DNA from 2 places in the Leucobacter sp. NPDC058333 genome. Region 1 is predicted to be linked to the other one. Evidence: riboswitches for the same ligand, from Rfam matches in the RefSeq annotation. Region 1 holds a riboswitch; the other holds the start of a gene.
The links. Region 1 has a riboswitch for thiamine pyrophosphate ahead of ACFWHR_RS08155 (ABC transporter substrate-binding protein). Riboswitches for the same ligand answer to the same signal wherever they lie in the genome.
Positions count from the first base shown of each region.

Region 1 (3,395 bases):
GTCGTGGACGCGTCCGCACGAGTTCGACCCGTCGCGATTCCTCGGCGTCGACGATTACGAAGCGATCGAGTCGTTCATTCCTCACGGCGGGGCCAGCGTGCAGCACGGGCATCGTTGCCCGGGCGAGAAGCTCGCGATTGCGGGGCTTGCGTCGGCGGTCGCAACGTTGAGCGACCCGCGGCTGCGCGTGCTCGACGAGGGTCTCGAAGTGAATCGGCGCCGCCTCCCGACCAAACCACGCTCCGGCGGGCGAGTGCGCTCAGCGGGAAGCACGGGCGGCTGCCCAGTTCACTAATGCACGATGGGGCCGACGCGGTACGGTGATCGCATGCCACCGGTCCCGCACGTGCCGCACCCGTACCTTGCTGATACGGCGCGCCCGCGCGTCATCGCACACCGTGGGTGGGTCTCGGACGAGCTCGCAGTCTCCGGTATCGCCGAGAACACGCGGGCGGCCTTCACCGCAGCGCTCGCCGCCGGAGCGAGCTATCTGGAGACCGACTGTCATCTCACGCGCGATGGCGAGGTCGTGCTCGCGCACGACGCCGACCTGTCGCGGGTGACGGGTGATCCACGACAGATATCAGATGTGGATCGCGTCGAGCTCGAAGCGCTCTTCGCCGACCGCGGTGGACTGCTCACCCTCCATGACGCGCTCGTGGATTTCGCCGACGCTCGCTGGAACATCGACGTCAAGGCGGCAGCCGTCGCCGCGCCCCTCGGGCGGATCGTGGCGACGCACGGTCACCGTGTACTGGTGACCAGTTTTGCCGATGCGTACCGGCGGGCCGCGCTCAAGGCTGCGGCGGGGGAGCGCCCCGCGATCCTGCCAGCCACGTCGCCGGGAAAAGGCTCACTGATTCGCCTACTGGTCGCGCTCGCGCGCCTCTCGGAAACCGCGGCGAGGCGCGCACTCGCCGGGTTCGACGCGGTGCAGATCCCGGAGCGGCAGGGCCGGCTGCGGGTGCTTACACCGAGGCTCGTGCGAGCGGCGCACGCGAACGGTGTGGAAGTGCACGTATGGACGGTCAACGACAGCGCCGACATGCGAAGGCTTGCGGCGATGGGGGTCGACGGCGTGATCACCGATCGCACGGATCTCGCGCTCGCCACGCTTCGCGACGAGCTCGGGGGCGAGCTGAGCAGTGGGCCGGGTCGCGAGCGCTGACCTCACCAGCGCTGACCACACTTGCGCAGCCGCCGCGCTCGATGCCGAGCTACCCGGAGTGCGAGGGCGAATTGATCGACAGCGTCACGTGGGTCGCGACGTGCTGCACGGTCGCGCCAACGGCGATCCACGCATTGGCCACGGTCTCGAGCACTGAGGCGAGGTCGCCGTCGAGACGGGTCGCGAAATGGTCGGATCCCGAATAGACACCCTCGACCTTCGCCTGTTCGATTGCGGAGTAGATCGGGGTCATGTGATCGGCCGGTGTTGCTGATCCGCTCGGAGCGCCCGCATCGAGCAACGGGTACAGCGACCAGTGAGCGCTCGCCCGAATGCCGGTCGAAGCGAGGGTGACCGGTGCCGCGCCGAGCGCCGAAACCCCTGCGGGCAGCGCGCACTGCAGCTCACCCGGGCATCCGCGGGACAACAGGATCGCGACTGACACGTGCGCGCCGCTCGCTGCCGTCGCCGCGATGACGTCGCGCAGGTACTGTGCCACGCGCTGCTCGCTGCCGGTCACGAACGTTGAAATATCGTTCGTCTCAGTGGCGAGACCCGATGCGTCCACCCCGCCGAGCGCGCCGAGAATGATGCGCACGTAGTCGGAGTCATACGCCGAGAGCGTGAAGCGCGCACCCACGCCGTACTGCTCCGGGGTGATGTCGATGCCGGAAGCGAGAACCGTAGCGGGGTCATCTGTCAGAGAAGTCACGCCCCCACCTTAGGGTGCATGAGCCGCCCCGCGGCAAAACAAAGCTTGCTAGGGTGGGCCCCACACGGGAGTCCGGTAGGCCGGGCTGAGAGGAAAGTACTCAACTTTCGACCGTCGAACCTGATCTGGATCATGCCAGCGCAGGGAGACACTCTACGAACCCGTGCCCAATCCATTACAGAGGGGCACGCACACATGCGCAACCGCAATTCCGGCGCCGACGGCGCCGCATCAGCCATCACCCGCAAGCACCAACTCCGCATGCTTCGCCTCACGACGGCCGCGCTCGCCGCAGGGGCGTTCGCCCTGGTGGGTTGCGCGGCCAGCGCCGACACCTCGCGCGGCGCGGGCGGCGACAGCAAGCTCACCCCGGTGACGTTCGCCCTCGACTGGGCACCCAACACCAACCACATTGGCGTCTACGTTGCCGACGAGCTCGGGTATTTTTCCGACGCTGGCCTGGACGTCGAAGTCTTGCCCTACGCCTCCACCCCCGCAACCCAGCTCGTGTCCGCCGGCGAGGCAGACTTTGGCATCGGCGGGCAGTCGGGCGTGCAGATGGCCCGCACCGCCGGCCTCGACCTCGTCTCGGTGTTCGGGGTGACGCAGACCGACTCTGGCAGGCTCGTCGTGCTCGGTGACCGCTCCGATGTGACGCGCCCCGCCGATCTTGACGGGCACACATTCGGCGGGTTCGGATCGCCGCTCTACACCGCGCTCGCGCGCGAGACGATCCAGGGTGATGGTGGGAAGGGCGACTTCGAGGAGGTGTCGCTCGACACGGGATCGTACGAGGCATTGTCGCAGGGCCGTATCGACTTCACATTGTCGATCGCGACCTGGGAGGACCTGCAGGCGAAGCTCGATGGTCACCCGTACCGGGCGTTCAAGTACCAGGACTTCGGCGTGCCAGATGAGCAAGCGATTGGCATCGTGTCGAGCAGTGCGTATCTTGACGCGCACCCGAAGCAGGCGAAAGCCTTCGTGCACGCGGTCGCCAAGGGATACGCGTACGCGGCCGAACACCCGGACAAGGCCGCTGATCTGCTGATTGCCGCAAACCCCGACACCCTCGGCACCGCGTCCGATCTGGTATATGAGAGCGCACAATTGCTCGCAGACGACTACCTCACCGCGCCGGGTCGCAACATCGGCGAGGCGAACTCTGAGTCGTGGAGCGAATTCGGGGAGTTTCTTTTCAATCGCGGGTTGCTCGTCGACGCCGACGGTAAGAAGGTCACGTCGCAACCCGACTGGAGCGCGTACTACTCAAACGACTACCTGGGTTAAGCCGTGATTCGCGCACGGCAATTCTGGCCAGCCACGACGCGGGCCTCGGGGGCGCTGGCGACCGTCGCCGCCCCGGCAGTCGCGTTCTTGCTGCTGCTCGCGGCGTGGCAGGCGGTGTCGTCGAGCGGGCTCGTGCCCAGTGACATGCTGCCCCCGCCGTCGCGCATTGTGTCCGCCGGGTTCGCCGAGCGGGACGCACTCGTGCGGAACACGATCCCGACCCTG
Region 1 is NZ_JBHXHV010000002.1:40,039-43,433, reverse strand. Features, by position in the region: gene ACFWHR_RS08170 (cytochrome P450) at 1-295, shown strand, start outside; gene ACFWHR_RS08165 (glycerophosphodiester phosphodiesterase family protein) at 329-1,168, shown strand; gene ACFWHR_RS08160 (YkoF family thiamine/hydroxymethylpyrimidine-binding protein) at 1,218-1,880, opposite strand; TPP riboswitch at 1,944-2,044, shown strand; gene ACFWHR_RS08155 (ABC transporter substrate-binding protein) at 2,076-3,170, shown strand; gene ACFWHR_RS08150 (ABC transporter permease) at 3,174-3,395, shown strand, end outside.

Region 2 (3,395 bases), on a different contig from region 1:
GGGCCCGGGACGCTCCGAGCACCCGCGCAGCCTGCTCCGACGTGTCGTCGAGACGCGCCCAGAAACCGCCAACCGTGCGCGCGACCACGCCGACATTGGGGAACGTGAGCGCGAGCACCACGGCGACGAAGCTGCGATCCAGCCCCCACGATTCAAGCGGCCCGCCGGGGCCCAGCAGCGCAGAGAATGCTACGCCGACCACGACCGTGGGCAGCACGAAGGGCACCGTTAATAGCCCCTGCAGCACTGCTCGGCCTCGGAAGTCGAGCCGGTACAGCACATACGCCGCCGGCACACCGAGTCCGATTGACAGGATCGTCGCCATCCCCGCCTGTGCGAACGTCTGCCCGATGACGCGCCACGTGCGTGCCGCCCCGAAGACCTCGGGCACCCCGCTCAGGTCGAGCACGCCGTCGGTAACGAAGCCCGTCGCGACGAGCGACAGCACCGGCCACACGAAGAACAGCGCGAGAAACGCGAGCGGCACGGCCGTCGCGAGGGTCCACGTCGCGACACCCCACGGGCCGAGTCCGGCTCGTCGGGTGGCCAGACCCCCGCGGCGCACCAGGTTAGAGCCCGATCTGCTCGCTCAGCGTCTTCAGCCAGCCCTCTCGGCCGGCCTCGATCTCCCGCGATGACAGGTCGTGCGTCTGCCCCGAAGCGGGCTCGGGGGCGAACTTCGTCCAGGCTGCTGGCATCTTGACGGTCTCGTCGATGGGGTTCATGTACATTGCGTCGGGAATCGTCTGCTGGAACTCGTGCGATACCAGGTAGTCGACGACCGCCTCAGCTCCGACCTCGTTCTCGGCCCCCTGCAGCACACCCGCGTATTCGACCTGAGTGGTGCAGGTGTCGAGCAGCGCCGAGGTGCTCGAAGCGGTGCCCGCTTCGTCGACGGTGAATGCCGGGGACGATGCATACGACACGACAATCGGCTTCGTGCCGTCTTCGCCGCCCTGCGTGAACTGACCGTAGTAGGCGTCGCTCCACCCCTGTTCGATGCGGGCTCCGTTGTCGACGAGTCTCTGCCAGTAGTCAGTGAAACCGTCTTTGCCGAATTCGGCAACGGTCCCCACGAGGAAGGAGGCCCCCGTCGACGATGCCGTCGGATCGAGCAACACCGTCAGGTCCTTGTACTCCGACTTCGTGAGATCCTCGTACGTTTCGGGCACCGCAAGATCGTGCTCCGCAAACCAGGCGGTATCGACGTTGATGCAGGTCGCGCCGCGGTCGACCGGCACAAGCCCGGCGTTCGTATCGCCGTCGACGGCGAATTCGCCGGCACTGTCAGGCAGATCGTCGGGCGTGTACGCCGTCACCACGTCGTTGTCGAGCAGCCGAGAGGCGAAGATGTTGTCGACGCCGAAGAATGCGTCAGCAATCGGCGCGCCCTTCGTGAGCACGAGCTTGTTCGTAAGTTCGCCGCCGTCGCCCGCCGACACGACCTGCACGTCGTAGCCAGTCGCCGCGCTCGCGGCCTTCGCAAAGTCGTCGTTGGGGAACGAGTCGTGCACGACGAGCGTCACCTTCTTCGCGTCACCGCCGTCTGCGGAGCCAGAATCGGTGTCGTCGGCCGAACCGGTCGCGCATCCCGAAAGCGTGAGACCGAGAGCGGCTGCCACGGCCACCGAGGTGAGCGCGAATCGTCTCGCGCGATGAATATTGGGTGTAGGCGTCATTGAGGCGTCCTTCCTCCGCTGGCATGAACCAGATCAGGTTGAACGGTCGGAGCTCGCGTGCTCCCTCTCAGCCCCGCGCGTCGGGACTCCCGTGGATTGCCCTCTTACCCTAGCGCCCGCGCCCCGGCCAGCGCCAACCGCTTCGGCGGCCAGCATCTGGCTCCCGCTCAGGCTCCGGATCACTAGCCACTTCGGCATCCCACGCGTACGCCCGCAGCAGCGTAGCTTCGTCGCTCCCCTCCTCGATCGCGACCGCATCCTTCTCCTCGACCGCATCACCCTCCTCGGCCGCGTCACCCTCCTCGACCGCATCACTTTCGTCGAGATCACTCAAATGGTCGTTTTCGTCGACCATAGCGACCATTTCAGTCTCTTCGGCGGCGATCGCGTCCTCGGTCGCGGGACGTTCCGCCAGTTCCAGCGCCTCGTCGACCGCCGTCGTAAAGTCTGCGGTGACCTCGGAATCGGCGGCGACGCGGGAGCGGGCCTCGTCGTCGTCATCCGCGACGGTTACGCGATCGTTCGCTGAGGCGGGCGCACCGGGCGTGGCCGCAGCGTTCGACGTCGCTGCCGCAGCGACGCCGTCGCGCAGCCGCCGCACGGCGTCGAGCCCCGGCACAGCTTCGGGCAGCGAGGCTCGCACCTTGGCCGCGTCAAAGCGACCGGCGATGACGCCGACGAGTAGGCCGCCGCCGACTTCAAGCGCGAGCACGCCACCGGTGAGCCAGGCGTCAGGGCCGTTCTCCGCGAGGCGATCCGGACCCATCGATCCCGCCGCGAGCCTGCTCAGGCCCGCCACTGCGAGCCCCGTGAGCGCCGCAGCGAGCAGAGGAATCACGAGCGCGGCACCCCACGACATGCGTCGGAACGCTGGCCGTCGCGCAAAGAAGACGCCCAGCACGAGTGCTGCAAATACGAGGATCGCGGGCGCGAGTGCGCCGCGATCAGCCCAGCCGTCCGGGATCAGCCCGAACATCGGCAGCGCGGGCACGGGGCCGAGCAGCGTCTCGAAGGGCGTCACCGAGCTTCCAGAGCCAATCGCGAAGCCGGTGCCGGCAAACCACGCCAGACTCCAGACAACGGCGACCGGCACGAACGCCAGCTGCACGAGAAACAGGGTGAGTGATCCGATGGGGTCGAGTTGTAAGCCCTGGGTAAGCGCGGTCACGTCGGCGTAACCGGTTGCCACAGCGACGGTGAAGCCGAGTGCGGCGAGGCCGAACATCAGGGCAAGCGCGGCGGCGGCGAGACGCAGCGTTTCGGCGGCACGCGTGGGCAGCGCTGATGCCGACCCCACCCCGACATACTCGAACCCCTGCAGCACGCGCCGCACGCTCAGTTGCCACCACGGATGCGCATCGCGGCCAGCTCGCACCAAGAATGCCAGCGCCGACGCGGCACCGTACACCGCGGCAGCGACGAGCGCCGCGCGCGACACCGGCCACGCGAGGAGCGGGCCGGTGAGCGCCGCCGCGGCAAGGGCTACGCCGCCAAAGCCAATAGCACCGCCGATTACGCCCATCGCACCGACTCCGCCCCTGCCGGCAAACCGCCACCCGGCACGCAGTGCGAGCAACACCGAGAACAGGGTGATGCCGAGCGGCGCGAGTGACAGCGTGAAGCTGAGCGCCTGTGGAGCAAGCCCCAAGCCGAGCGCTGCCTCTGCCGACACCGAGAAATGCAGCGGGCTGAAGTGCGCGAGCAGCCAGACACCCG
Region 2 is NZ_JBHXHV010000001.1:1,163,793-1,167,187, reverse strand. Features, by position in the region: gene ACFWHR_RS05505 (ABC transporter permease) at 1-565, opposite strand, end outside; gene ACFWHR_RS05500 (thiamine ABC transporter substrate binding subunit) at 570-1,679, opposite strand; TPP riboswitch at 1,673-1,782, opposite strand; gene ACFWHR_RS05495 (DUF6350 family protein) at 1,789-3,395, opposite strand, start outside.
Region 2: linked by a shared signal. The riboswitch ahead of ACFWHR_RS05500 (thiamine ABC transporter substrate binding subunit) and the one ahead of ACFWHR_RS08155 (ABC transporter substrate-binding protein) in region 1 are both predicted to bind thiamine pyrophosphate.